4 regions of the Paraburkholderia sp. EB58 genome follow, and region 1 is predicted to be linked to each of the others. Evidence: riboswitches for the same ligand, from Rfam matches in the RefSeq annotation. Region 1 holds a riboswitch; each other region holds the start of a gene.

The links. A riboswitch is a leader RNA that binds a small molecule or an ion and turns the genes downstream of it on or off. The one in region 1 is predicted to bind cobalamin.
Region 2: linked by a shared signal. The riboswitch ahead of P3T40_RS36850 (HoxN/HupN/NixA family nickel/cobalt transporter) and the one ahead of cobW (cobalamin biosynthesis protein CobW) in region 1 are both predicted to bind cobalamin.
Region 3: linked by a shared signal. The riboswitch ahead of P3T40_RS08855 (TonB-dependent receptor domain-containing protein) and the one ahead of cobW (cobalamin biosynthesis protein CobW) in region 1 are both predicted to bind cobalamin.
Region 4: linked by a shared signal. The riboswitch ahead of P3T40_RS02175 (CbtB domain-containing protein) and the one ahead of cobW (cobalamin biosynthesis protein CobW) in region 1 are both predicted to bind cobalamin.

What each region holds. Positions count from the first base shown of each region.
Region 1 is NZ_JBNDMQ010000021.1:88,003-95,291, reverse strand. It holds gene P3T40_RS27380 (DUF4136 domain-containing protein) at 1-26, shown strand, start outside; gene bluB (5,6-dimethylbenzimidazole synthase) at 62-718, opposite strand; gene P3T40_RS27370 (cobyrinate a,c-diamide synthase) at 702-2,003, opposite strand; gene cobO (cob(I)yrinic acid a,c-diamide adenosyltransferase) at 2,006-2,608, opposite strand; gene P3T40_RS27360 (cobalamin biosynthesis protein) at 2,605-3,036, opposite strand; cobalamin riboswitch at 3,193-3,460, shown strand; gene cobW (cobalamin biosynthesis protein CobW) at 3,596-4,675, shown strand; gene cobN (cobaltochelatase subunit CobN) at 4,682-7,289, shown strand, end outside.
Region 2 is NZ_JBNDMQ010000038.1:57,649-64,937, reverse strand. It holds gene P3T40_RS36865 (ATP-binding protein) at 1-50, shown strand, start outside; gene P3T40_RS36860 (alpha/beta fold hydrolase) at 475-1,278, shown strand; gene P3T40_RS36855 (hybrid sensor histidine kinase/response regulator) at 1,281-2,855, shown strand; cobalamin riboswitch at 3,807-4,002, shown strand; partial or broken gene P3T40_RS36850 (HoxN/HupN/NixA family nickel/cobalt transporter) at 4,093-5,144, shown strand; gene P3T40_RS36845 (vWA domain-containing protein) at 5,613-6,878, opposite strand; gene P3T40_RS36840 (hypothetical protein) at 6,886-7,289, opposite strand, start outside.
Region 3 is NZ_JBNDMQ010000004.1:364,320-371,608, forward strand. It holds gene P3T40_RS08850 (SDR family NAD(P)-dependent oxidoreductase) at 13-789, shown strand; gene P3T40_RS08855 (TonB-dependent receptor domain-containing protein) at 862-2,805, opposite strand; adenosylcobalamin (AdoCbl) riboswitch at 3,160-3,251, opposite strand; gene P3T40_RS08860 (ABC transporter ATP-binding protein) at 3,405-4,028, shown strand; gene P3T40_RS08865 (DUF2000 family protein) at 4,084-4,494, opposite strand; gene P3T40_RS08870 (AraC family transcriptional regulator) at 4,626-5,480, opposite strand; gene P3T40_RS08875 (sugar efflux transporter) at 5,493-6,809, opposite strand; gene P3T40_RS08880 (beta-galactosidase) at 6,953-7,289, opposite strand, start outside.
Region 4 is NZ_JBNDMQ010000001.1:466,168-473,456, reverse strand. It holds gene P3T40_RS02185 (cystathionine gamma-synthase family protein) at 199-1,482, shown strand; gene P3T40_RS02180 (CbtA family protein) at 1,597-2,343, opposite strand; gene P3T40_RS02175 (CbtB domain-containing protein) at 2,357-2,566, opposite strand; cobalamin riboswitch at 2,606-2,737, opposite strand; gene P3T40_RS02170 (histidine phosphatase family protein) at 2,800-3,363, shown strand; gene P3T40_RS02165 (SDR family NAD(P)-dependent oxidoreductase) at 3,430-4,212, opposite strand; gene P3T40_RS02160 (LysR substrate-binding domain-containing protein) at 4,337-5,236, shown strand; gene P3T40_RS02155 (porin) at 5,408-6,625, shown strand; gene P3T40_RS02150 (MFS transporter) at 6,872-7,289, shown strand, end outside.

The sequences.
Region 1 (7,289 bases):
TGTCGATCAAGCCGGTGCAGCCTTGATTGTCTGCGCGCCGCATCAAACCGTTGACGCCGGATTATTCCGGCTTGCTTTCCTCAGGCCAGCGGTTTTCGAACACGCAGTCAGCAAGCGGTACGCGGCGCGCCCAGCGCTCGGTTTCGAGCATCGGTTCCGCATAGAACTGGTCGACATGGCCAAGGCATAGGATCGCCACCGGACGCGCACCGCCCGGCATATGCAGCAGGGTGCGCACAGCGTCGACGTCGAACAGCGACACCCAGCCCATTCCGAGACCCTCAGCGCGCGCCGCCAGCCACATGTTCTGGATCGCGCAGGCCACCGAGGCGAGATCCATCTCCGGCAACGTGCGGCGCCCGAAGATGTGCTTTTCGCGGCCGTCCATCAGGGCCATCACCAGCAGTTCGCCGCACTCCAGCATTCCTTCGACCTTGAGTTTCATGAACTCGTCGCGCCGTTTGCCGAGCGCGTCGGCGGTCGCGAGCCGCTCGCGGTCCACCGTCTCGTGTAACGCAGCACGCAGCGCCGAGTCGGTGATGCGCGTAATGCGCCACGGTTGCATGAAGCCGACGCTCGGCGCGTGATGCGCCGCATCGAGCAAACGCCGAAGCACAACAGGGTCGACCGGGTCGCGCACGAAGTGCCGCATATCGCGCCGTTCATAGATGGCGCGGTAGACGGCCTCGCGGTCAGAATCGTTAAAACACTTCGCCATGGAACAGGGCGGCCGCGAAGGCCGGGTTGGAAGGCCAGTAGGTGTGCATATAAGTTGCGACGATCGGGCCGGCACGGAATACGGCCTCGCCGGGCGCATCGTCTTGCGGACGAGTGGCCGTCCGGTGCGGCGTCAGCGTTGTCGTCAACTTCGAGTAGTGAAACGTATGACCGGTCATGGTCCCATGGATGCTGTCGATCTGTTGCATACCGAGTGCGGCGAGGCGGGTCTGCATCGTCGCATGGCCCGGCAGCAGGCCGAGCATTGGCATGGTCGAGCCTTGGGTGTCGGTGAGCTGCTCGAACAGGTAGAGCATACCGCCACATTCGGCGACGACGGGTTTTCCGGCCGCCGCGTGCGCGCGGATCGCTTCCGCGGTCAGGGCGTTGCGCGAGAGCGTCTGTGCATGCAGTTCGGGATAGCCGCCAGGCAGATAGACCGCGTCCGCGGCTTCCGGCACGGGTTGGTCTGCAAGCGGGGAAAAGTAGCTGACCCGCGCGCCCAATGTTTCGAGCAGCGTGACGTTGGCCGGATAGATGAAGGAGAACGCTGCATCACGGGCAATCGCAATGTGCTTGCCATCGAGCAGACGCGGTAACTCGCGACGCTCCGATGGTGCGCGGAATTGCACCGCCGACGGCAACTCGGCGAGCGGCGTTTGCGCGAGCGCGTCGGCTACACGATCAAGCCGTGCATCGAGATCGTCGACTTCACCCGCTTGATGCAATCCGAGATGCCGCTCCGGCAGTTCGATTTCGTCGGCGCTGGCAATATGTCCGGTCCAGCGCAGCCCGGATGGCAGCGCCTCCTGAAGCATCTGCGCGTGGCGCGCCGAGCCAACGCGGTTGGCGAACACGCCATGAAACGGCACCTCCGGCCGGAAGTTCGCGAGACCGAAGGCGACCGCGCCGAAGGTCTGCGCCATCGCCTTGGCGGAAATGACTGCCACTACCGGCACACCGAACGCGGTGGCGAGATCGGCGCTGCTCGGCGTACCGTCATAGAGCCCCATCACGCCTTCAATCAGGATCAGATCAGCCTCGGCTGCCGCGTGCGCAAGCAGCTCACGGCAGCCGTCTTCACCGACCATCCACAGGTCTAGCGAGAGCACCGGTGCGCCGCTTGCGCGTGCGAGGATCATCGGGTCCAGAAAATCCGGGCCGGTCTTGAAGACACGCACGCGCCGCCCTTGCCGCCGATGGTGGCGGGCAAGGCCGGCCGTAATCGTGGTCTTGCCTTGACCGGAAGCCGGCGCACTGATGAACAGAGCGGGACAGGACGGCATGCTCAGAATTCCACGCCGCGCTGCGCCTTGACGTGCTGCTCGCGATACGGGTGTTTGACGATGCGCATTTCCGTGACCAGGTCGGCCGCTTCGATCAACGCATCCGGCGCGTGGCGGCCGGTAATCACCACATGCAGCATCTCGGGACGCGCGTTCACGACCGACAGCACTTCGTCGAGCGGCAAATATTCGTACTTCAGCACGGTGTTCAGTTCGTCGAGAATCACCATCTGATACTCGCCGCTTTCGATCATCCGGCGCGCTTCGTCCCAGCCTTTGCGGGCGGTGGCGATATCGGCATCGCGGTTTTGGGTATTCCACGTGTAGCCGTCACCCATCGTGACGAAATCGCAGTTGGCGATTTTGCCCAGAAAATCGCGCTCTGACGTGTGCAGTGCACCTTTGATGAACTGCACGACGCCAAGGCGCATGCCGTGGCCGAGTACGCGCACGGCCATGCCGAACGCGGCGGTGGTTTTGCCCTTGCCGGTACCGGTGTTGACGATCAGCAGGCCCTTTTCGATGGTCGCTTCGGCCTGCTTTTTCTCGTGGCCTTCGCGACGCCGCTGGGTCATGCGCAGATGCGATTCGGGATCGGTTTTCATGGAAGGTCCTGTAGGTCGTTGGATTCTAAGGTTTGGGATGCCGTGCCGCATGCGCTCGATGCGATCGCGACGGTGACGCCGTCGAGCACCGTCTTTGGCACGATCAGGCGGGCGCCTGGCGCCGCGAGCAGGGCGCACGGTTCGCAGACGCCCTCTACGCCGAGATGCGCGCGGGCGGCGGCGGAAGGTGTCGGAATCGCAGGCACGGCAGCTATTTCGGCGCGGTTGAAGGTTAGCAACGGCAGCGCGTGACGCGCGCAAAATTCAAGCAGACCGGGTTCCTGCGCCTTGGATTCGATGGTCGCGATGCAGCGAATCGCTTCGAACGGATAGGCGTCCAGGGCCGCATGGACGGCGGCTGAGATCTGGTCTGCAGAGGTGTGCTGCCTGCAGCCGATACCAATGCTGAGTGAGGCGGTTTGGGTCATGCGGTGCCCCATATTACGCATCCTGTGTCCCGTTCAACTGCACGTGCGCCAACATGCGCCGGCACCGAGCTCGGGCACCAAACGCGGGCATACGATAGCACAAGCCATGCTCGCAGTCGCCCGCCCCGTTTCCTTGACGCACGGGGCTTGCAGGCCTAAACTCCCAGGCACTTTGGTGCTCGTGTGCGCGTTCCCGCGCACGCAGTTAAACGGGAAACAGGGCGTCCACTTTCACAAGACCGGACCAACCTGTGCTGCCCCCGCAACGGTAAGCGAAGGCATCGCGCAAGCGGTGCAGAGCCGGCTTCAGTGCCTGCGCGCAAGGTCGCGCATGCATGCAACCACTGGGCGAGAAATCACTCGCCTGGGAAGGGGAAGCGGCGCTTTCGCCAGCCCGGATACCGGCCAGGGAAGAGGGTTGGCGCCGCGGGGATGCGGCGTGTCGTCCATGACTTCATTACACGTTCCCGTTGCTGCTGCAACGCCGTTTTCCGTCCCCGCGTTTCGTCTGTTCAATTCCCGTGCCCATGAATCGGCCATCTCTTTCGACGGAATTACCATGCAGAACCCCATGCGCAAAATCCCCGTCACCGTTGTGACGGGCTTCCTCGGCAGCGGCAAAACCACGCTGCTGCTGCACATTCTTCAACAAGCAGGCGGCAAGCGCATTGCGGTGATCGTCAACGAGTTCGGCGAACTCGGCATCGACGGCGAAATCCTCAAAGGTTGCGGCATCGGCTGTGACGAACAGGGCAATGAGACCGAAGGCCGGTTGTACGAGCTCGCCAACGGGTGCCTGTGCTGCACCGTGCAGGAGGAATTCTTCCCGGTGATGGAAAAGCTGGTGGAACGCCGCGACCAGATCGATCACGTGCTGATCGAAACCTCGGGCCTCGCCTTGCCCAAGCCGCTGGTGCAGGCATTCAACTGGCCGGCCATCAAAAACAGCTTTACCGTGGATGCGGTCGTCACGGTGGTTGACGGCCCCGCAGCCGCAAGCGGCCAGTTCGCCGACAACCCGGCGGCAGTAGACGCGCAACGCAAGGCCGATCCGAATTTCGATCACGAGTCGCCGCTGCACGAATTGTTCGAAGATCAGTTGTCCGCTGCGGACCTCGTGATCCTTAACAAGACAGATCTGCTCGACGACACGCAGCAAGGCGCCGTCGAAGCATTGATCCGCGAAGAGATTCCGTCGCAGGTCAAGGTGGTGCGCGCGCATATGGGCCAATTGGATTTGCACACGCTGTTCGGCCTCGAAGCGGCCTCGGAGGCGACGATTCATCTGCGCCACGATCATCATGGCTCCGCAGAGGACGCGGACCATCATCACGACGAGTTCGATTCGGTGGTGGTGCAGGCCCAGGCGCCATCGCGCGAGGCCGTGATTGCCGCGCTGCAAAGCCTCGTGGAAAGCAACACGATCTATCGCGTGAAGGGCTTTGCTGCCTTGCCCGGCGCGCCGATGCGTCTGGTGATTCAGGGCGTGGGCCGTCGCTTCGACAGCTATTTCGACCGCCGCTGGCAAGCGGGCGAAACGCAGCAGAGCCGCTTCGTGCTGATCGGTGAGGATCTCGATCAGCCCGCACTGCAACGCGCCTTCGACGCTGCGTTGAACACCGAAGCGCAACAGGCGTAATCGATCATGCATCTGCTGCGCACCACGCCGGGTGGCTTCGTCGACGACACCCAAGGTGTCATCCGCATCGATCAGCGGCCCGCCGAGATCGTGGTGCTCAGTTCCGCCGACACGACGCTGTCGCTGCTCGCCAGCGCCGTGCCGCGTCTAGGCGATGGCTTTCCAAGCGTGCGTCTCGCGAATGTCACTTACCTGCGGCAACCAGCCTCGGTCGATTTCTATGTCGAGGACGTGTTGCAGCATGCGCGGATCGTGGTGGTCGATCATCTGGGCGGCGAAGCGTATTGGCCGTACGGGATCGAGCAGGTCGTCGCGCTTGCGGCACGCAAGCATCAGGTGCTGGCGATGTTCTCGGGCGACCTGCAGGAAGATCCGAACCTGCTCGCGCGCAGCACTGCGGATGCCGCGCTTTGTCATCAGCTATGGCGCTACCTGCGGGAAGGCGGCGCGCAGAATGCCGAGGCGTTTCTGCGTTGCATCGCCTACCGTTCGCTCGGCTGGGGGAGTGAGCCGGCGCCGCCGCGCGTGTTGCCGGCGGCTACGCTCTATCATCCTGATCGCGACATACCGACGATCGCCGAATGGCAGGCGCGTTGGCGCGCCGACGCGCCGGTCGTCGCGATCCTGTTCTATAAGGCGCATCTGCAGGCCGCCAATACGGCGGTATTCGACGCCCTGATCGAGGCACTCGAAGCGCAGGGCCTGAATCCGCTGCCGATTGCGCTGACCTCGCTCAAAGACGCCATGAGCCGCGAGATTTTGCAACAGTTGTGCACGCAACATGATGTCGCGCTCGTGTTGAATACCACCGCATTCGCGGCCACCGCCATCGACGACCCCGAACCTCTCGCACTCGCAGGCGATGCACCCGTGATGCAGGTGATCCTGAGCGGGGGCAATCGCGAGGATTGGGTCAAGGACAACCAGGGACTCAACTCGCGCGACATCGCCATGCATATCGCGCTTCCCGAGGTGGACGGCCGCATCATTACGCGGGCGATCAGCTTCAAGGGGCTTGCGTACCGTTGTCCGCATACCGAAGTGGACGTGGTGCGTTATCAGCCCGATCACGAGCGGATCGGCTTCCTCGCAGAATTGAGCCGCCGCTGGTGCCGCTTGCGCATCCTCGCCAACGCTGACAAGAAGCTCGCGCTGATCCTCGCCAACTATCCGATGAGCGAAGGGCGCATTGGCAATGGCGTGGGGCTCGATACGCCGGCCTCGGTGGTGGGTATTCTCGAGATGCTGGCCGACCAGGGTTACCGAGTGGGCGACTTGCCCGCGGACGGCGACGCTTTGCTGCGCAAGCTGACCGAGGGCGTCACCAACGACCCCGTAGTGCGCGATCTGCGTCCGGCACTACAAAGCCTCGCACTCGACGATTACCTCGTGCACTTCGCGCGCCTGCCTGCTGAGGCGCGCGACGCCTTGAACGCGCGCTGGGGTCCGCCGGAGCACGACCCGACTCTAAGGCGCGGCCGCTTCATGATTTCAGGCTGGCGCTGCGGCCAGGTATTCGTCGGCATTCAGCCGTCGCGCTCGCGCGAGCAGGGCGACTACGCCAGCTATCACGACGCGGACCTTGTGCCGCCACATGCGTATCTGGCGTTCTACTTCTGGTTGCGTCACCAGTACGGGATCGACGCAGTGGTGCACGTCGGCAAGCATGGCAACCTCGAATGGCTGCCGGGCAAAAGCGTAGCGTTGAGCAACGCCTGCTGGCCCGATCTGATTCTCGGGCCGCTGCCGCATCTGTATCCGTTTATCGTCAACGATCCGGGCGAGGGCAGTCAGGCGAAGCGCCGCGCGCAGGCGGTGATTATCGATCACCTGATGCCGCCGCTCACGCGCGCAGAAAGCTATGGTCCGTTGCAGGATCTCGAGCGCCAGGTCGACGAGTACTACGAAGCATTGATGGTCGATCCGCGCCGCTCGAAACTGCTTAGGCGCACGATTCTCGCGACCATTGTCGAACACCGTCTGCACGACGAACTCAGCATGAAAGTGCCGGACGGGCAGGATGCGGAAGACGCGCTGCTCACTCGCGTGGATGCCTGGCTGTGCGAGTTGAAAGAGGCGCAGATCCGCGACGGTCTGCATACCTTTGGCCGGTCGCCCGAGGGCGTGCAGCGGCGCGATACGCTGCTGGCGCTGGGGCGCTTTCCGGTCGGCGACGGGCGCGACGGCAAAGCGGGTCTGGTGGATGCGCTGGCGCGGGATCTGCAGATGGATCATCTGTTTGATCCGCTGTCGGCGGATTGGGCGGCGGTGTGGGGTGGTCCGTGTCCGGAAGTCTTGCTGCAGGTCAGCGACGCGCCGTGGCGCCACAACGGCGATACGCGGGAGCGACTGGAACTGCTCGCGACTGCCATGCTGGGAGCGATGTGTGGCGGCGCGTCAGGCTCAAAGCCGGACTCGCACGTAACGCTGCCTCCTGCAGGCACGTTGCCGCAAACCGAACTCGTGCTCGAGCGCCTGCGCACCGACATACTGCCGCGCCTCGACGCTTGTGGCCCGGAAGAAATGCGACACCTCAGACGGGGACTCGAAGGCCGTTTCGTACCGGCTGGCCCGAGCGGTTCGCCATCGCGTGGCCGGCCCGATGTTCTGCCCA
Region 2 (7,289 bases), on a different contig from region 1:
CTGACGAGACAGAAACGGTGTTCGTTGTCCGCCTGCCCCGTCGTCAGTAACGTCCGGGCGACAGGTCCACCGATCGGCCGTCGGCGTGCTTTGTATGCGTCGTTCGCGAGCATGGAGTAACCGCTGTTGATACTACGACGCGGCAAAGTCTTGGAGTGGTCATTCTTCTCGTTCGCCTAACGGACAAAAACCGCTCGTGTGCGGAAGTTCCGGTTCTCCGCTTTCACTGCAAGCATGTGACTGCTTCGGGTCGCCAAGAGCCTCTCAATTCCCCCGGAACGATCTTTCAGCGGCCGCACGGCGGGTATCCCCTTCGCCGCGGCATTCGTTTGCGTCCGCAACCCTCCCCGGCTGTCCAAAAAATCCATGCGTTTCCTATCAGCATTGTAATTCTTGATTGGCGCGGTCATAGTTAGGTAAAAAATTACCTTGCAGATGTGGAACAATATCGATACGAAAATTTCCGAGGTGGCCATGTCCGTGCGAATTCGCAACAACGTCCAAGCCAGCGGCGACGGACCCCTCACGATGGTTTTTGCACACGGTTTCGGATGTGACCAAAGCATGTGGCGCTACGTTGCGCCGCGCTTCCAGGACCGCTATCAAACGGTTCTTTTTGATCTGGTGGGCAGCGGGCGCTCCGATCTTTCCGCTTACGATTACGACAAATACGGCTCCCTTCATGGATATGCCACGGACGTGCTCGAAATCGTGGACGAGCTTGCATCAGGCCCTGTGATCTATATGGGCCACTCGGTGAGTGCGATGATCGGCATGCTCGCCGCGTTGGAAGCACCGGACAAGTTTGCGGCTAATGTCATGGTGGGTCCTTCGCCATCTTTCATCAACGACGGAGATTATGTCGGCGGCTTTTCGCGAAGCGATATCGATGGATTGCTCGAAACCCTGGAAAGCAACTACCTCGGCTGGTCAAGCACGATGGCGCCAGCCATTATGGGAGCCCCGGAGCAGCCGGAACTCAGTGACGAACTGACCAACAGCTTTTGCCGGACCAATCCCGACATCGCGAAGCATTTTGCCCGTGTCACCTTCCTGGCGGACCACCGGGCCGAATTATCGCGTGTGACCACCCCAACGTTGATTTTGCAATCAAACGAGGATCTGCTCGCGCCACTATCTGTGGGGGAATATATGCATCGGAATATCCCGCAAAGCGTTCTCAGTATTGTGGAAAATGTCGGGCACTGTCCGCATCTGAGCGCACCAGGTGCCAGCATTGACGCGACGGAGGCCTTCTTACGAGGCCTGTCGTTATAGCGATGGGCGTCCCCAATCGGGAACTGCCCCCGGTCGCAGAAGCCTATGACCTCGCCTCGTGCGGATTGATGACGACGCTCGGCAACGGGACGATCGTGCGCGTCAATGCCACCTTTTGCCGGTGGGTCGGATATGAGGCAAGCGCGCTCGTTGAAGTGCGCCGGTTGCAGGACTTCCTGACTATCGGCGGCAAAGTCTTTCAGCAAACACATTGGTCGCCCTTGCTTCAAATGCAGCGCTCGGTGGCCGAAGTCAAGCTGGATATCAAGCACCGCGACGAGACGCTGATCCCGATGCTTATCAACGCGTCGCGACGGGTGTATCGCGACGAGATCTTCGACGATTTTTCCTTTGTTGTGGTGAAGGACCGCCACGCCTATGAGCGCGAGCTGTTGCTCGCTCGAAAAAATGCCGAGGCGGCACTCGAAGCAAAACGCGACGCTCAACACGCCCTGCAGCTGGCGGACCGACGCAAAGATGAATTTTTGGCAACGCTTGCGCATGAGCTACGCAATCCCCTCGCGCCGATGAGGATGGTGCTCGATCTGCTGAGACTTAAAGAATTCTCCGACCCACAGGTGCAGTGGTCCCATGACGTTCTGAACAGGCAGTTGGGGCACTTGGCACATCTGGTGGATGACCTGCTGGAAGTGTCCCGTATCAATGAAGGAAAGATCGAACTTAGAAAGACACGCGTCGATTTATCGGCGCTGATGCGAACGGCGGTCGAGACGTCGCAGGCGACTGTGGATGCCGCTTCCCACCAACTGACCATCGAATATCCGAGCACGCCGGTTTTCCTCGACGCTGACCCGACCAGACTCTCGCAAGTGTTATCGAACCTGCTCATTAACGCGGCCAAATACACCCCGCGTGGCGGCACATTGCGTCTCACCGGCAAGCAAGACCAGGGGTATGCGGTGGTATCCGTGCGGGATTCCGGCATCGGCATCTCAGCCGACGATCTTCCGAAACTATTCCGGACGTTTTCTCAGTTGTCCAAGGGAAAAGACTTTTCTCAGGGCGGTCTTGGCATTGGCCTGTCGCTCGTGCGGACCTTGGTTGACTTGCACGGCGGCACCGTCACGGCCAAAAGTGCGGGTATCGGATCGGGAAGTGAGTTCACCGTGAGACTGCCGGCATTGCTCGATTCGGAAAATCCACCAAGCAACGAACCCGCTCCTGTGCCGACAAAGGGCGAATCTAAGCGAGTGCTTGTCGTTGACGATAACGAGGACGCCGCGGCTAGCCTCGCCATGTTGCTTGAAATGGAAGGTCACGCAACGCAGGTCGCTGAGAATGGCTTACGCGCCATACAGTTACTCGGCGAGTTTTATCCCGACGCGGTTGTCCTGGACATCGGCTTACCCGGAATGGACGGCTACGAAGTCGCGCGAAACATCCGTAAAACGCGGTCAGGGCAAAAGCTGCTGCTTGTTGCGCTCACTGGGTGGGGCCTGGAGCAGGATAAAAGCGAAGCGAGGTTAGCAGGCTTCGACGTTCATTTCACCAAGCCAGTGGATGTCCAACGCCTATTGGACGCGCTAAACGGCAGCGAATCGGTTCCCCGTTTATAGTTGCGGGACGCGCTACGCTCAAGGTCGCCGCTCATTCCATCAGAAACGAATGGCTGGCGACAACTCATACAGGCCTAGCGAAATTGTCAAGGTTTAGGCGGCTAACGCTAACGTATTCATAGGAAAGCGCTCGTTCAGCATCACTTTTTTTCGGCCGAAGTGACAGCTAGAGTTATCGTTTCGCATCAACATGACCGTATCGGGGCGATACTTGGATGTGGCCGGCACGCACGGGGCCTCAGTGCAACGATCAGGTACAGCCAGCGCTGCATGACTGCTGGCTCTCGCTATGGCATCAACGGGTTTATTTTGGAGCGGCCGCACGGCGGGTATCCCTTCGCCGCGGCACGGCATTCGTTTGCATCCGCACTCTTTCCCGGCTGTCCAGTTTAATCCGTTTCCCTGCAGCTCTCCCGCCGTTCGGCGATTGGCCGCCCGAACCGGGTACCGTCCGCGCTTCGGCTCGCCGCAAGTAGAAGACCCTACGACGGCCGATTCCGGGAAGTCCAGTCAATTCCGTTTCGAGTCTCCAACGAATTCGGTTTACCGACACAGTGCAGGGGAACGGAATTCGTTGGACTGGGTGCCAACAAAAATCAAGAACTTGACAACAAATTCGGTCACGCGCTAGATAACGCGGAACCGAGTAAAGTGGACTCGCCGGATTTGTGACGCGAATTCGCTGGATTTGCCGGAGTGTGTGAGAGCGGCCCGCGCTGCGCCGGTTGCGAAGGCTGCGTGCGGCTACAAGCAGTCGTTCGGCAGCGTGACCCAGATCGTTGCCAATCGACCAAACCAGGAGCGCTATCAGATGCGAGTGCGCCGATCACTCAACCGTCAATTCCCTTTCAGAAGCTTTCGATCGTCCTCGATAGCAGGGATCGGAGCGCGTTACGCCGTCTTTTTGCCGCGCTGCCGGGCTAAACGATTGACCTCTCATAGCACGGCCCATTACGCTTGCGCGCTGATGGTTCCCGGCGACGGGATCAAAAGGGAACGCAGTGGAGGCTTTCGCGCCTCGAGTCTGCGGCTGCCCCCGCAACTGTGAGCGGCGAGTCCATGCCAGAAGGGCCACTGGGAAACCGGGAAGGCCGGCAATGGGCGTCGACCCGCCAGCCAGGAGACCTGCCATCAAACGGCGTCGACGCATACGCATCGGGCGGGGTGCCCCGGTGAAGGTTCAGGTTCTGCTGCCTGAGCCGGTTTGCTGAGACGAACGCCATTTGGAGGCAAAACCATGCTCAGAGCTTTAAAACACGTTTTCAACGACAGTTCCGCCGATGTGAGAGGCAAGGTCATCGGCATTTACGTCTTTCTCATCGCCGTCAACCTTGGCGCCTGGGCCTGGGCGCTCATTGCTTTCCATAGTCGCCCGGTACTGCTCGGCACCGCTTTGCTGGCCTATGGCTTTGGTCTGCGCCACGCGGTGGATGCAGATCATATCGCCGCTATCGACAATGTTACGCGCAAGTTAATGCAGGAAGGCAAGCACCCTGTAGGTGTTGGTTTCTTCTTTTCCATCGGTCACTCTCTGGTGCTGCTCATCGGCACGGTCATCATTGCCATCACGGTGATGAGCCTGCAGAGTGGCTTTGAATCCTTCAATAACATCGCGGGCATTATTGGCACGCTTGTGTCAGGCACTTTCCTGCTGTTGATGGCAGCCCTGAATCTCGTGGTCGCCCGGGACGTTTATAAGACTTACCGCCGTGTGCGGGGCGGCGGTGCTTACGACGATGACAGCTTCAACATCCTGCTTGCAACCGGGGATTCATCGCCCGGATACTGAAGCCGCTCTTCCGGTTAATCGGTCAGAGCTGGCAGATGCTGCCGGTAGGTTTTCTGTTCGGACTGGGATTCGACACAGTGACGGAAGTGAGCCTGCTGAGCGTCGCCGCAGCAGAGGCCAGCAAGGGATTGCCGATCTGGTCCATCCTTGCTTTTCCGGCACTGTTCTCTGCCGGCATGTCGCTGATCGACACGACCGACGGCATCCTCATGCTCGGTGCCTACGGCTGGGCCTTCGTGAAGCCGATCCGCAAACTCTATTACAACCTCACCATCACCATCGTCTCCGCCGTCGTGGCGATCCTGATTGGCGGGATCGAAACACTGGGGCTGATCGCAGGAGAGCTGAATCTGCAAGGATGGTTCTGGGACCGTATCAGCGACCTCAACAATAATTTCGGCCTGCTCGGCTACGGCATCATCGGGATTTTCGCAGCGGCTTGGGTCATCTCTTTCATCGTCTACCGCGCAAAGAAACTGGACGAGGTGGAAATCGGCTAGGCCGGGATCACCACGGGCTGATCCTTGATCTCGCGCCGTGGTACGTGAACGATGCTATGGAGTGAGACCAGCCTGTCCCGACGTTCTGAATTTCCGATGTCGAGATAGGCGAACGGCAGTTCCGGGTCGATTTCGGCCGGCGCAACCCCAGCACGTTCAGGACTACCGACCAAAAAGAGAATGCCCGGATGTCCGGGCGTTTGTCTTACTGTCTTTCAGCAGCTGCGGGATTTTTCACTATCGTCGGCAGCGCTTTTTCACTTATCTGGCACACTTTTCACTTTCTGTGGCACCCGACACCGCCACGACGCACTTGCCAAAATCGGTTAAGGGTTTATACTTAGTGCGTCTCCTCCATGTCTCCTCCGATATGGATTCAGCCCGCCACTGCGCGGGCTTTTTCTTGGCCAAAAAAAAGCCCGGCAATAGCCGGGCGTGGGTTAAGAGAACGGGCGAACAGTCTGCCCACTAACAGATCACTTCAACCACCTCGCCGAACGGCGCCTGTCTGGCGCGCCGCAGCGGCGTTGTTGATGCCCACAGCACCGGATATGACGGTCCCTCATCGGGAAACCGGCCGTCCATGTCGGTCAGATAGACCAGGAACGCAGGGTGGATACCGTCGTCCGCGAGTCGCCTGAACGGATCGAGGAACGATGTTCCGCCACCACCAAGAACGGGCTGCAGGTCGACGGCTTCACCGCGCTCGAAGGTCTGGATCTGCGTGACCCGCGTATCGCAGTCCATCACGATCAACCGGCGCGGACGCACTGCATCGTTCACGGCGAGGATTTCCGCTGCGAACTGCGCCTGCGTCTCATCCCAGACCGAACCACTCGAGTCGCGCACGAACACCGCGTCGCCAACCGCCGGTTCGTGCAGCGATGGCAGGTACAGGCGCATATGCAGATAGCGACGGTTCGGGATCGCGAAGCTGTAATCCGTCGGCGACAAATCCTGCGCAAAGCGATGCAGGATCGGCCGCCAGTCGACAGCAGGCTCGACCGCCTGCGCGATCATCCCCTGCAGACCGCCTGGCATGCCACCGCGCATCTGGGCCGCTTTCGCGGCCTGATGCACGGCAACCTTCCATTCCGCTTCCTGCTTCGCGCGGTCGTCGGCTACGTACTGACGGATCTCGCCACAAGAGGGAGCGGGATCAGCATTGGCGTTCGCAGATGCAGCCGGATCAGAGCCTGCGGACGGTGTGTTCGCGCCGTTCGCGGATTGCGGCGGGCTGCTGCCCCCGGTCGGATCGCCTGCCTGCTGGTCAGACTGCCCTCCCGGTTTGCCACCATCCCGTTGCCCTTTCCCCTGCTGCTGTTGCTTCTGCTTTTGCCGCTTCTCATGCACAAGGATGCCGTAGATCTCCTCGGCCGACTTGCCACGAAAGCGCACGTCCATCAGGGCACCCTTCGGCAGCAGCATGCCGGCGTCGACGATAATCGGATTGATCGCGTGGTCGCACGCGTCATTCCAAAGATCGGGATCGCGATCGCTCTGGCGCCAGCAGTGGCCGTTGGCCACGTGCAGGACTTCATGCGCCAGCACGCCTCGCGTTTCCAGGTCGTTCAGGCCCGCGAGGTACGCCGGGTTGTAGCCGATCGATACCGAGTCCGTCCAGAACGTCTTGCAGGACGGATCCTCGACCACCTTCAGACGCAGAGCCAGCGCGCCAAAAAACGGCTGGTCCAGCACAAGCGAAGTACGCTGCTTCGAGATACGCGGATCCATGGCCACCTCACGCGACGAGTCGCAGAAGCGGTGTCTGTTCCTGCAACACTGGCGCCTGTTCGATCATCGGCTCCGGTGTACCGCCCATGAACGCCGCCATCAGCCCTTCGATTTCCTGCGCCTTGGACGCGACCTGCGAGCGCAGCACACGCGACTCTTTCAGATCCGCACCGGTATGAACCGCAAGGTGCTTTTTGGCCTGGTCGAGAATGTGCGTGAGCTTCGGGTCGTTGCTGAAATTCAGCTTCGGCAGCAACTCGCACAGTTCGCGCACCTGGTTGGTGACATCGAGCCGCACGTTACCGACCGCATACAGCCGGTCAGCCAGCTTCGATGTGGCCTCGTAGAGACGGCCAACGAGATCGCTATTTGCCGTAGAAATCGAGGCCACCACGTGCTGGTCAATCTCGG
Region 3 (7,289 bases), on a different contig from region 1:
AGGAGAAGGAAAATGCGTTTTTCTGGAAAAACAGCGCTCGTGACTGGCGGCAACAGTGGCATTGGCTTTGCTGCGGCACAACTTTTGATCGCCGAAGGCGCCCGTGTTGTGATTACGGGGCGCGATCGCTCGAAGTTGGACAACGCGGTGGCCGAACTGGGTGAAAACGCCCTCGGCATCGCCGTCGATCTCGACGATCCGGCGGCGATCGATTCGATGTTCAAGCAGATCCAGGAAGCCTATGGGTCGCTCGACGTGGTGTTCGCCAACGCAGGCATCTCCGGCCCGACGCCGCTCGGCGGCACGACCGCCGCCGCGTTCGAGGCCATTCTGCGCACCAACCTCACCGCCGTTTTCCTCACCGTTCAAGGAGCGTTGCCGCTGATGGGCGCGGGTGGTTCGATCGTCCTCAACGGATCGGTCATGCGCGAGCTCGGTTCGCCGGGCTCAGCCGCTTATTCCGCCACCAAGGCGGGCGTGACCGGCATGGCAAAGGTGTTTGCATCTGAACTCGTCACGCGCGGCATCCGCGTGAACACGGTTATCCCAGGCGGCACGCGCACGCCGATCTGGACACGCGGCGCAAGAACCGGGGCAACCATCGACGCGACTGAAGGAGCGCTTGCCGCGGGTATTCCGCTCGCTCGTTTCGCCACGCCGGAAGAAGTGGCCAAAGCCGCCTTGTTCCTCGCCTCGGATGACGCTTCGGGAACTACTGCGGCGGAAATCGTGGTCGACGGCGGTACGACGGGTGCTCCGTGGGGTGCGCCGGTGTTCCGTAAGGGGTAAAGAGAAAGCGCGAGCCTGTCGGCGGCCAGGCGGTCGCAAGCGATCAGGTCAATCGCTTGCGACCAGCCCAGCTTAGAACGTGTAGGAAACCTTACCGAATGCCGTCCGGCCCAGCGAGTTGTAGCCGTACGCCGTCACATACTGCCGGTTAAAGAGGTTCGACAGGTTCGCGGACACGGTCAGATGCGAATTGACCTTGTACGCAGCACGCAATCCGACCGTTGTGTACGACGGCAGATAGATCGAGTTTGCCTGGTCGTCGAAAGTCGAGCCGCCGTAAAGCAGCGAGACCCCGGTGCTCAGCGCATGCATATGAAACTCGTCCCACGTGTGATCGACAGTCAGGCTGACGGTTTGACGCGGACGGCGATTCAGCCACGTCTGATCAGTGACGTCCTGCGGATTCAGAATGCCGACCGCGAGACTGACAGGCGTCGAATTGCCGAGCGCGCCCTTGTATGAGAGGTCGATACCTTGAATATGCGCCCGGCCGACGTTCACGGGGAGAAAGGTCTCCGAGTCATACGTGATCAGGTCGTGGGCGCGCGTGTCATACACAGCAGCCGTGAAGGTACCGAACGACGTGGCGGCGTCCAGTGCGGCTTCAACCGTATCGCTGCGCTCAGGCAACAGGTTCGGGTTCCCGTAACCTGGATAGTACAGATCATCGAAAGTTGGCAGACGGAATGCGTTGCCATACGAAAGCCGTGCCGTATAAATCGGTGTGATCGCATAGGCCACGGCGATATTGCCGGTATTGACCGACTGGCCCTCGATAATCTCGTGGCGCCCCGCAAGGAACACCGTCAAATCACCCAACGTGGCTGATTGATGCAGAGAGACGGCTGAATCGTTACGTGTCGGCACGCCCGAGGGAATGTCGATCGGCAGGAAGGCTTGCTCGCGCGAAAGGTCGTAAGTGAGTTTCGTCTCGCCCGACAGGGGCAAATTGAAAAGCTTAAGCCCGTGTTCCTGATGCGTCAGCGAGGTAGACGAGCTGATGCGCGTCGAGTCGATCTCGTCGGTCGGGATACCCGGCGCGTTCGAATACAGGAACTGACGGTCGTTCGCATAGCCAACCGACTGGTCGAACTGGGTGAAAGGCGTGATATCCAGATGGAACGCCACGCCCGTCGTCAGTTGATGATCGAGTTGCCGGTCATCGCCGCCCGCATTGTCATAAGAGAGATCTGACTTGTGGTAAAGGGCAAACGTGGAGATCGACCAGTTGTCGTGCGCATAGCCGAGGCGTGCGTCCACGTTCTGTGCATGGTACGGGTTACGGCCATCCTCGTGGCCATAGGCCCACGGCGCGGTCGCGTCGATGCCCGCCGTGTTGTAGTCATGCAGGCCCAGCGAGTAGGTTAGCCCGGACAACGCAGCCAGGGGACCGGTGGACGGAATACTGCCTGAAGTCCGGACCTGCGTATCGAAGGTCTTGTTCGAGCCGCCGCCCGCGGAAATCGTGGTCTGGTTCGGCTGATTTGAAGCGTGGTTCGTGAACAATTGCACGACGCCGCCCATGGCATCCGCACCGAATGACGCGGCCGCCGGGCCAGAAATGACTTCGACGCGGTCGAACGCGGAGGTCGGCAGATCGGCCCACTCCGCTTCGCCGGTGGTGGCGGAGCCGACCCGGATACCATCGATAAACACCGCGACCTGATTCGTCGACGAACCACGGATACTAACGCCGGCCAAAGAACCCGGGCCGCCGTTTTGCGTAATCGTCACGCCGGGCAATGTGGCGAGGGCCTGCGTGATACTAGGGTCAATCGGCGACAGTCGGTTCAGGTCCGCGCGAGTAAGAACCTGCGTCGAGGCATAGCGTTGATCGAACGATTGCGGTAGATGCTGAGTGTCGCCGGTCACGAGGATATTCGGCAGCGTGGTGGTTGCCGGAGCTTGTTGGTCCGGTTGCGGCAACGTCGAGTCGTCCGCGGCTTGCGCAATCTGGCACGCCGAGACGGTCAAGGCCGAAGTGATGATGAGACGACGGAACTTCAAAAGGGACATCCTTATTACTAGAAGATTGGATGACATGCCGCGTGCGCGAACGCGATCGTTCGATGTCCGATACAGGTCATTGCAAAGCTCTTTCCTTGTCGAAGGATGCGCAGCACTCCAAGCCGTGGTGTGGGCAAAGCAAGATCAACCCTCAAGCCGGGGGGCGTGCGGTTAGCGCGCCTTAGAGACGTGCGTGCTCGTATACCGATGCGTGCGTCGACACACACGCGCAACGGAGATTCGCAACCGGACACGAAGCTGGGCAATCTACGGGATACGGGTCTGGCTCAACGTCCAGACCGCAGACAATGTCGGCCATACGGATATCTCCTGGGGATTACGCGCCCCAAAGTCGGAAGAGGGATACGACGCCGAGGTCTGACTTCCGGTTCATGCTGAAACCGGTCACAGTGGCGCGACCGCGCTGGATTTTCACCAGCTTCCACGAGTCGTATGGGCGGCATTTTACGTGCGAACCGATGCCGGTTGAATTAATTCTGGCTCGGCGTGGGATGGATGAGACACGGCAGGACGCGTATGCGACGCGATCTACACGCCTTCCTCGCCCTAAGAATGTAAACTTGCCAGTCTGAGAAACTGGATGAGCCATGCTTAGATTCGACAATCTGTGCAAACGCTACGGCGGACGCACCATCTTTCACGGACTGCATTACAGCGCCAGTGCGGGCTGCGTCGCGCTGAACGACGAAAGCGGCAGCGGCAAGTCAACCCTGCTCGGCATTCTCGCTGGCGAGATCGAGGCCGATGCGGGCGAGGTCTGGCTGGGCGGTCATTCGCTGCGCACCGCGCCGCTTGCGGCCAAATCCGCCCTCACCTACGTGCCCGAGGACTGCCTGACGTATCCGCTCGAGACTGGGCGAGAGTTTCTCGAACGCGTAGCCGCGCAAAGACAGACAGCTCTCGAGAACCACACGCTCGAACTGGCAGACCGCTTGGGCGTCACGCCTCATCTCGAGAAGCGCTTCGAGCAGATGTCGTTCGGCACGCGCAAGAAAATCTTCCTGACGTCGGCATCGGTCGGGGCGCCGACCGTCGTCATTGCGGATGAACCGGGTGGCGGGCTCGACGCCGCTGCGCGCGCTGTCCTGGTCGATCTGTTCAAACAGCTGGGCCAGGACCGCGTGGTTTTCTTCACGAGCTACGATGCGGCCTTCACACAAGCGTGCGAAGCAAAATCGATCAGTTTTGCGGATCTCGCTACGAGGGGCTAAACGACGCTCATAACCGGGTTCGCGCATGCGAATCCGTCTTAGACCATCACGTGCATCACGGATGCAATGACAGCCCCTTGATGGCCTTGTCGACCGCCTTCTTCGGCCCGCGCAATGCGATCCCAACCAGGTCGGGCTGGTCAGTGGGTTCGGCATGGAAGGCGGCGCGATTGTCGTCGTCGTTGCCGGTGGAGAACATCGCTTTCACGTAGACCGCGATGTTCAACTCGCGTTGCTGGCCCTGCTGAAACGCGCGTAGAAGGCCAGACGCGTCGCCGCCATAAATCATCATGGGCTGCCCAAGTAACGCGGCGTACTGCCGTCCATTCGCGTCTTCGTACGGTTTGCCAATCGCCGCAGGGGCCGTTGCGGCAATGCCGGTGGCGAGAAACGCGGTGACGTTCAGCTTCTGCCATGACGCCAGGTCGTCACGCACCACGAGCGCCACTTTCGTATCGAACTCCATCCCTTCCATTCCTTTGCCGTATCACGTTGACTCATCCTTTGGAGCCTTAATGGTCGAAGAATGAGTCATTTCGGAGCCGTGCTCCGCGGACCCGCGCGGCACCAACCGCTTCAGGCCCTTCAAGGGCAAGACTAAACGTGGCTCAGCGCGGAGTCTGGAAGATTTGTGCAGCGCTTGCCGTAGTGTGCGGGCGTCAGCCCGTAGGCGCGGCGAAACCACCGCCCCAGATGACTCTGGTCGGCAAAACAGAGCGCGTGCGCGACCTCCGCCGGCGCCACCCCGCGCGCAAGCCATTGACGTGCCTTGGTCAGCCGCAACTGGATCAGATAAGCATGCGGCGCAAGCCCAAAACTGGCCTTGAACGCACGCGACAGACGAAAGCGATCGACCCCGCACGCCGCAGCCAGACCGTCGAGGCCGATGTCATCGTGCAGATGGGCATGCAGATAGTCACGCGCGCGTTGTGCGACTGGGGGGATGCGGGGATCGCCTTCATGACGCAGGCGCCAGACGAGATGGCGACTCAGGTGTTCGAGCAGGCTGTCGGTGGCTGCCTGCTGCACGACGCGGGTCTCTTCGCTACGCAACACGCGAAACAGTGTGGCGATTGAGGTGACAAGCGCGATGTCGTCGCTCAGGGTAGCGGGGAACTGCGGCTGCCCCGTTGCGGGCACTGCATCCGACCATGTTCTCAGTTCGCGCGTGAGCCAATCCGGCTGGAGGTACAGCATCGAATAGGTGAAGCCGCCCTCCGACGGCGCATGGCCGTCGTGGATATCGCCCGGCTCCAGCATCAGCACATGGCCCGGCGTGCTTTGAACACGCGCGCGACGGCAATCGAACTGCTGCACGCCTTGCTCGGTGAAACCGATGAGATACGCGTCATGCCAGTGCGGATCGTAGGCATGCCCTTCGAAATGCGCACGCAGCGTTTCTATCCCGGTGCGTTCGTGCTGGTGTAGATCAACCCAGTTGTGTGCAGACACAGGACGTCACTCCTAACGGCTCGGCCACCGGTCCTGAACATAGCGCGCCCAGCGCCGCCACGGCGGATCCGCGAACAGGATCAGCGCCCCGAGCGCGAGTAAACCGCAGAACAGGAACGTGCCCCTATAGCCGACCCCGGCGACCAGCAACCCGGATAGCACGCCCGACAGAATCGAGCCGACCCGGGCCGAGTTGAAGAACAGCGCCGTGGCCTGGCCGGGCGAGCGTGGCATCAGATCCTGCACATAGGTCATGCCGAGACACGAGGTCACCGCCACCACGAACGCGTTGAGCGCCTGCATCGGAATCAGGAACGATATGGAACCGACTGAGGCCACGCAGATGAAATACAGCATATGCACGCCAGCGCACGCAGCGAGCCAGCGCAGCTTGTTCAGCGTCGCGCCGCGGGCGCCCAGCGCCAGCATCATCGGAATTTCGAGGAAAGCGCCGAGGCCGAGCATGATCGACACGTCGATGCGGGTGCCGTGCAGACCGTGGACGACATAGAGCGGCAACACGATCATCGTCGCGTTGGCGGCGAGGCCGATCAGCGTCAGCGCCAGCACCGAGCGCCAGATCACGCGTGACGGCGCGACCGGATGAACGAAATCAGGCTTAACCGGCGTTTCGGGCTCGACCGTGGTGACTTCCAGCGACGAAGCCGGATCGCCGGGGACGTGGTCCGGCAACTCATGCAAGTCTCCACCCGGAGCTTCGTGCATGCGCCAGATGATGGCGCCGCAAGCCACAAAGCACGCCGCCGCGAACAGAAAGAGCCCGTAGAAGCCGATCCCCGCCAGCACCAGTGCACCCACCGAGGGTCCGAACACCCACGCCACCGACAGCACCGTCCGCAGCGTTGCGGTGGCAAAAGTCCGCTCAGACTCGCTCGTCACGGGCAGCGCCGCGCGGCCGAACGAGAACACCAGCGAGAGTGCCGAACCGCCTGCGCCGAGGAACGCAATCCCAATGATAAGGAGCGCGCGGTAGTCGCGCACGAAACACAACAACAGGAAACCCAACGCCGCCGCGCCGAGCGCCGCCAGCAGCAGCGTACGGTGATGACCGTGGCGATCGGACCATTTGCCGGCCCAGCCGCTCGCCGCCACCCCGCTCGCCGCGATCAGCGTCATGAACAGCCCAAGCTTGAGCGGCGTCATCCCGGCTCGCTCCACGCCGAACAGCGACAGATACGGCGCGGTGAACGACATGGCAACCCCAAGCATCAGGGTCGCGCCCGCCAGCGACATGAAGGACGGGATGCGCGTGAGACTGACGAGCCGGGAGTAGTTCATCGATGAAGTAATGCTGACTGCATACGTCATCGCGGGAATTCCGCTCGGCGCGCGCAGTCGGCTATCGGCAATGCGCGTGGACCGAAACCCCAAGAGGTAGCCGGTACGACGCACGGGTGAACCCGCAGTATGCCAAAGCTAGCTGGATCGTGTTAGCGCACCGGCACCCGACGTCAGTGCGTTTCGATCCACGCTGCGACTTCAGCCGGTCCGGTTTCGCGGCCGCCCAGCACGAAATGCGCGCCCTCCGGCGCCGGCACACGCCACGCCGTATCCCCGTAATTGAAGGCGAAACGCACGTTGCCGAGGCGGCGCAAGCGGGCGCCCTCGGGCAGCGTCACCACCTCGATGCCGGCGTCGCGCACGCAGCGTTCCAACACGGCTCGCTGCAACGCCGGATCGAAGCAGGCCGTCGTCATGCGAACCCGGCCGGCCTGCACGACAGCCGGCACGCCGTCGTCGAAAGCCGCCGTGACTTCGACACCCGCACCCGGCTCAATGTGGTCGCGC
Region 4 (7,289 bases), on a different contig from region 1:
CCAGGCACCTCTTGCAAGAAAGCCGGCCACCTTCGGGTGGCCGGCTTTGTCATTTCTGGTCGTGCTCCTCGCTGTGAATTGTCGCCAAGGAGTAGCATGGTCGCGCGCAAGTCCAAAGAGCGATCATCTTTGAGCGTAATGCGCGCTGGGACTGCAACCACCGTTCTACCTTCCCTACGACATGGCATGGAGCAAAGCATGGCCTATCGCAACTATCACAAGCGCACGATTGCCGATCGCGATCTGCACCCTGAAACCCAGATGATGTCGTACGGCTACGATCCCTTCCTGTCGGAAGGGTCGGTGAAACCGCCGGTCTTTTTGACGTCGACGTTTGCGTTTCGCACGGCCGAGGACGGCGCAGACTTCTTCGATATGGTTTCAGGCCGCAAGCCTTCACCGGAAGGCGAAAGCGCGGGCCTCGTGTACAGCCGCTTTAATCACCCGAATCTCGAGATCGTCGAAGATCGTCTTGCGTTGCTCGATGGCTCCGAATCCGCTGTCGTGACCTCGAGCGGCATGTCTGCTATCGCGGCGATTCTGCTGGCATTTCTGCGCCCAGGTGACTGTGTGGTTCAGTCCGTGCCACTTTATGGCGGCACCGAAACGCTGATTTCAAAGTTTCTGCCGGAGTGGGGCATCAAATCCCAGGTGATCGAGGATGGGCTTTCGGTGGAGGCGATCCACGACGCACTCGAAGCGGCGGCGAAAAAGGGCCCTGTGCGGATGTGCTACGTCGAGACACCGGCCAACCCGACGGACGCGCTATTCGATCTGGAAGGGCTGCGCCGCGAGATCGACGCGTTCGAAACGCGCCACGGCTATCGTCCTCTTTCGGTGTGCGACAACACGTTGCTGGGTCCGCTGTATCAGAAGCCGGTGCAGCAGGGCATCGACCTGAGCGTGTATTCGCTGACGAAATACATTGGTGGTCATAGCGATCTGGTGGCGGGTGGCGTCACCGGCAGCCGTAGCCTGATCACGAAAGTCCGCTCTATCCGCAGCATGCTGGGCTCGCAACTCGATCCGCATTCGTCATGGATGATCACACGCTCCATGGAGACGCTGGTGCTGCGCATGGAGCAGGCCGCACGCAGCGGCAGCGCCGTCGCGCGGTGGCTCGCGGCCAATCCGTATCATCCCGTGAAAGTCCTGCATCCGGAACTGATCGAAGACCCAGTGTATCAGGCGGTCTACCGGCGTCAATGCACCGGGCCTGGCTCGACGTTTGCTTTCGTCCTCGACGGCGGTCGCGAGCAGGCGTTCAAACTGATCAACGGCCTGACGCTGTTCAAATCGGCCGTGAGCCTTGGCGGTACGGAGTCGCTGATCTGTCACCCCGCCTCGACGACGCATTCAGGCGTGCCCGCTGAAGCACGCGCGAAGGCGGGCGTATCGGAAGGGTTGATTCGCGTGTCTGTGGGGCTGGAGCATCCCGACGATCTGATCGCCGACTTGTCGTACGCGCTGGAGCACTGCTGACGCGAGCTTGGTGAGGTGAAACGCCCGCTGCATTGCGGGCGTTTCACGAGATGCCTACTGACGTATGTGATTTCGGAGGAGGGAGGATGCAACCGCGCAAGCGGTTGCATTGCCTTAGAGGTAAGCCGACTTGCCGACGATCCGGCCTGTCGATGCGGGGCGTTGGGCACGCTCGGCGAGCGCGCCGAACAGCAAGCCGATCGTAGTCCACAAGATCACTTGCATGCCGATCGCCGCGACCCTGAACTTCCAGAGCAGAACCGCAGGGAACGCCGCCGGCACTTCGTTGATCACGGGCAGCGCCAACTGCACGGCACCGATGATTACAACAAACACGATGCCCGCAACGATCGACGCATTCCATTGACCCAGGCGTGCAGTAGCATGCTTGCGCACCTTGAGCGAGAACACCATCGTTGCGATCGAAATCGCGATCATGAGGAAGAACAAGCGGGTCCGCATCCCGATCGTCTCGGGGTCACCCACCGAAGGTGGATTGGCAGGGTATTTGATGTTCGGCACGATCACCAGGGTGATGAATGCCGCGAGCGCAAGCCAGGCAGACAACGGTCGTGCCCCCAGTTTGCTGGCACGGCCGAACACATAGGCGAAGGTTAGTGCAAACAGACCTCCAACCGCGGCGCTGAACGTGACCACACCGGTCAAGAGACCTAAGCCTGCCTGCGTGTGCCGGCTGACGATCTCGGGCTCAGGCGGTTCGCCCTTTGCCGCATCGGCCTTTTCCTCGAAGGAAATGGCCTGATCCACTTGGGGTTCGCCGACCAGCTTGGCGAAACTGAACGTGAGAAGACCCGCGGCGACGCCCGCGAGCATGCCGCGTACCAACAATTTACCGACCATGATGGACTCCGCGTTAGTGGCAGGGGAAGCCAAGCAGGTGGCGGCCGTCGTGGACGAATTCGTGGACATACATACCGGGGACCAGCGATGTCGCGCCCTCTTCAGCACCCACGAAGTAGATGGCGAGCAGCATGATCAAGCCGCCAAAGATGACCCATGGCAGCAGTTCACGCAGAGGAATGGGAGTCGGCTCGGCGGCCGGATTCAATGCAGCGTCAGTCATGATTGACTTTCTCCAGGGGTTACGCGCCCCAATAGTGGATTGCAGAAGTGACGCGGAGCTCGGGTCTGGCTTTCGGTTCGACGGTGAACCGCTTACAGTGGCGCGACCGCGCCGGGCTTGCACCGGCTTCCGTGCTCCACGCTAAGGCGTATTCTACGCGCTAAGCTTTCATGATCGGGTAAATGCAAGGTGTCGTGCGCGCCACCGGCATGGTTTTCAACTGAAAGGAAAGAATGGATACACGTGTTTTGCTGGTCAGCCACGCAGCGACGCCCGCGATGCGGCAGGGCAGGTTTCCCGCCGACGATCCATTGGACGCGCGTGGGATCGCGGACGCCATGGCCTGGCGCGAACGCATGCCTCCGGTCAAGGAGGCGGTCGCGTTCAGCAGTCCTGCGGCTTGCGCACGCGATACGGCGCAGTCGCTCGGGCTTAAGGCGCTTGTTGCGCCCGGACTCGCAGATATGGACTATGGTCAGTGGCGCGGCCGGCGGCTTGCAGAGGTTGCGGAAGACGCGCCGCATGAGCTCGCAACATGGAGCCGCGATCCCGATGCGGCGTCGCATGGCGGCGAGTCCTTTGTGCAGGTTCTTGCACGGGTTAGTGGCTGGCTTGATTCGCTGAACGAGACGGCGAGTGTGGTCGCCGTCACCCATGCGCCGGTTATCCGTGCCGCTTTGATTCATGCATTGAACGCACCCCCGGCATCGTTCAGCCGTATCGAGATCGCGCCACTCTCGGTTATCGAATTACGGCGTTCGGCTCGCGGATGGGCATGGTGGCCGGCACAGTCGTGAGGTCGCGCCGTGACTTCACTTTGGGTATTCGCCAGTAACCGTCCGGGTCGGGCGCAACGCTGAAAATTAAACCTGCGCGAGCCCGCCGTCGACGAACAGTTCCGTCCCGGTGATATAGCTGGCGTCGTCGGACGCGAGAAAGGAAACCGCCTTCGCGATCTCGTCGGCGTCACCCACGCGGCCGAGGGGAGTGGTTGCGGAAACTTCCTTGCTATACGATTCAATCTGGTCGTCACTCAACTTCAGTTCGGTCTTATAGGCAGGCGTGACGACGACGCCAGGTGCGACCACGTTCACCCGGATGTCGCGCCCTTTGAGATCCGACGCCCAGGTACGGGCGAAGGAGCGTAGGGCAGCCTTGGTGGCGGCATAAACACCGAAGGCCGGTGTTCCTTGTATCGATGCGATCGAGCCTGTTATCACGATCGCGCTACCCGGACGCATGAGCGGCAATGCACTTTGCACGGTGAGCAAGGTACCTTTCACGTTGATGCCGAAGTACTTGTCGAACTGTGCTTCGGTGATCTCGCCGAGAGGGACGAACTCTCCGCCGCCCGCATTGGCAAAGAGAATGTCGATCCTTTGATGTTCCGCGGCCACCGTATCGACAATGGTCTTGAGGTCCGCCGCCGACGAAATGTCGCCACGTATCGCACGTGCCGCGTGCCCGATTTCAACAACCGCAGCGTCCAATTCCGCCTGACGTCTACCGGTAATAAACACGGTTGCACCCTCGCGAGCGAGGCGCTTGGCAGTGGCGAGGCCGATTCCGGTGCTACCGCCAGTCACGAGTGCTACCTTTCCCGCATGCTTGCTCGAATGGATGTTTTCATAAAGAGAGGTTTTCATTTCAGAGTTCCTGGTTCACCTATGTGGACGACTGAGCCCAGCTTAGTTTAAACACCCGTGCGGATAAATAGGTGTATCGTGGTTTATCTATCCATACGTGTGGATAATCGACGGGGCAGATTCCATGGACCATTTGCAAGCAATCCGTATCTTTGTCCGCGTTGTTGAGACAGGGGGCTTTGGGCGCGCAGCCCTTTCCCTGAATATCCCCAATGCCACGGCGAGCAAATGGGTCCAGTCGCTGGAGGCCCATCTCGGCATAAAACTGCTGGAGCGAAATACGCGGCGGGTTAGCGTGACGACCGATGGCGCTGCGTACTATGAACGCACCCGGCAACTGCTCAGCGAACTCGATGACATTGAGGCCACGCTCGGCCGGGGGCAAGCGAGCCCACGTGGCGTGCTGAGAGTCGATAGCGGTGGATCGACTGCAAGCGGCATCCTCATTCCTGCATTGCCGGCATTTCTTGAGCGCTATCCGGAGATACAGGTTCAACTCAGCGTGACAGACCGTACCGTGGATCTTGTGGCAGAAAACATAGACTGTGCCATTCGAAGTACAGCCGATGACCCAAACCTCGTGACACATGAGATCGGGACGCTTGCTTGGACCACCTGTGCGAGTCCCGCGTATCTCGAGAAGCACGGCACTCCGAAACATCCCCAGGATATCGTGGATAAAGACATGCCCGTCGTTGGGTACTTTTCTGCAAGTACGGGCGTGACACAGCCCCTGATGTTTCGCCGAGGTGAGGAGACGATCACGCTGGGTCGAATACGTAATGACATTCTGGTCAGCGAGAGCAACTCGCACCTTGCAACTGCACTGGCTGGTTTGGGGATCGTCCACACCTTGGACTTCATGGTTCGCCCGTTCATCGAGCAAAAAAGACTCGTACCCATTCTTGCGCGATGGCGACCGGAGCCGATTCAGGTCTATATCGCGTATCCGCCTAGTCGAAGATATAGCACCAAGGTGAGGGTGTTTGCGGATTGGGCCGCTAGGTTGTTCGCGGCTGGGTGAGCTTTCAAATTTGGGGGCTAAACCCGAACGCACTATCCACTACAGGTTCAGACAACAATTCATGTGCCTGCGACATTCGCCTATCTCGCAGTTCGCACCAGTCGCATACGTTGCCTATCATGCTAAGCGCGCTTCCTGGTTTCGCAGGGCCTTCGCCAGAACAGAAACGGAATGAAAAACAACGTTCCCTACGCCAGGCTGTTAGTCGTTGCCGGCACAGCAGGCGTGATCGTGTCCGCATTCGCGCAGAACAGTATCACGCTGTATGGGATTGTCGATTCCGGTATCGTCTATCAGAGCAGCCAGACCTCGCTCGGCTCGACAGCCAATGGCCATTCTGCCGTCAAGCTTGGCCAGAACATCTGGAATGGCAATCGTGTGGGCCTGAGAGGGCAGGAGGATCTGGGAGGCGGCACCCAAGCCGTATTTACACTCGAGTCCGGATTCAACCTGAATACCGGTACCCAGCAGTTCGCGAATGGCGAGTTCAGCCGACAGGCATTCGTCGGCCTGGTGAATGCCGACTACGGCACGCTCACTGCGGGCCGTCAATACACCTCGTACTACTCGCTGGTAGGTCCTTATGGCCCCACCACCTGGTTGACCGGTTATTTCGGAGGGCACGCCGGGGATATCGATAACCTCGACGTCATTTACCGGGTCAACAATTCGCTTGTCTACACGTCGCCCGCGTTTTACGGCGTGACGGTCAGCGGCACGTACTCGCTCGGCGGGGTGCCAGGCAGTTTCACTCAGGGGGCGAGCTGGAGCGCCGCCCTTCGGTATTCGAGTGGGCCGCTCGGCGTCGCCGCCGGGGTCGAGCGGTTCAATAACTCGACGCCAAGTGGCGGTGCGTGGGGAGCCGCCTCGACCGCGAGCTCAGGCGGTGAGCCTGGCGTGTCGGCCCTTACCAATGGCTATCAGACGGCGACCGCTCAGCAGCGGATCGCCGTTGCGGGCACCTACGCGCTCGCCCAGGATTGGGACATATCGGCATCCTATTCAAATGTTCAATACATTGCTGGCGTCGGCTCGGCGTTCCGCGATACGGCCATCTTCAATACGGTCGGCGCCGTGCTGCACTTCAGTGCAACAGTGTTCGCCAACCTCGCGGCGGGCTACAGCATCACGCGCGCGACCCGCGCAAACGGCATTGCGAACCCGGCACAGTACCAGCAGTTCAATCTGGCGGAGTCGTACAGCCTGTCGAAGCGCACCTTGCTTTACGCACTGCTGGGCTTTCAGCGCGCGCATGGCCAGACGTTGGGCACGGCCGGCGCCGGCAACGTCATCGATGCGACCGCGACGATCGGTGACGGCTTCAACGCCGCACCCTCATCAGGCCGCAGCCAGTTTGCATGTGCCATCGCCATATCGCATCGCTTCTAGATTTGCCGCGGCAATTCGAACGATATGCCCCCCGTGCACTTCGAGTTAAGCGTTTAACAAGCATCGCTGGCACCATCTTTCGCAGAGCACGCGGCTATTGATACCGATTCCATCTAGAAGGAAACCTTTTCGACTGATGATCAGCGACTAAGATGGTAGGGGGGCCAGGTCATGCACGCTTTCGCCGACTAAAACTGTTCAAGTGTGGTGACCGTGGTTGCGCGCCCAGCGATTTGAGGATGTGACATGCTCGAAAATGCGCTTCCGACCCGCAATGCGCCAATGACTGCCCGGCAGCGCCGGACGATCCTGATCGCCAGTTCTGGAGGAGCGCTCGAGACGTTCGACTTCATCATCTACGGGTTCTTCGCGCAGGACATCGGCCGCGCGTTCTTTCCAGCGGGATTGGGTGCGTCGGTGTTGACGCTGTCCTTTGTCATATTCGCTATCGGCCACCTTTCGAGACCCTTAGGCGGTATCTTCCTCGGCCGCCTCGGCGACAAATACGGGCGACGCGTCGTGTTTGCCGCGTCCGCGATGATCTCTGCCGTCTCCACGCTCCTGATTGGCGTACTCCCCTCGTATCAGACATGGAGTGTCGCGGCTCCCGCGCTCCTGCTGCTTTTGCGGCTGACGCAGGGCGTTTGTGTGGGCGGCGAATTGC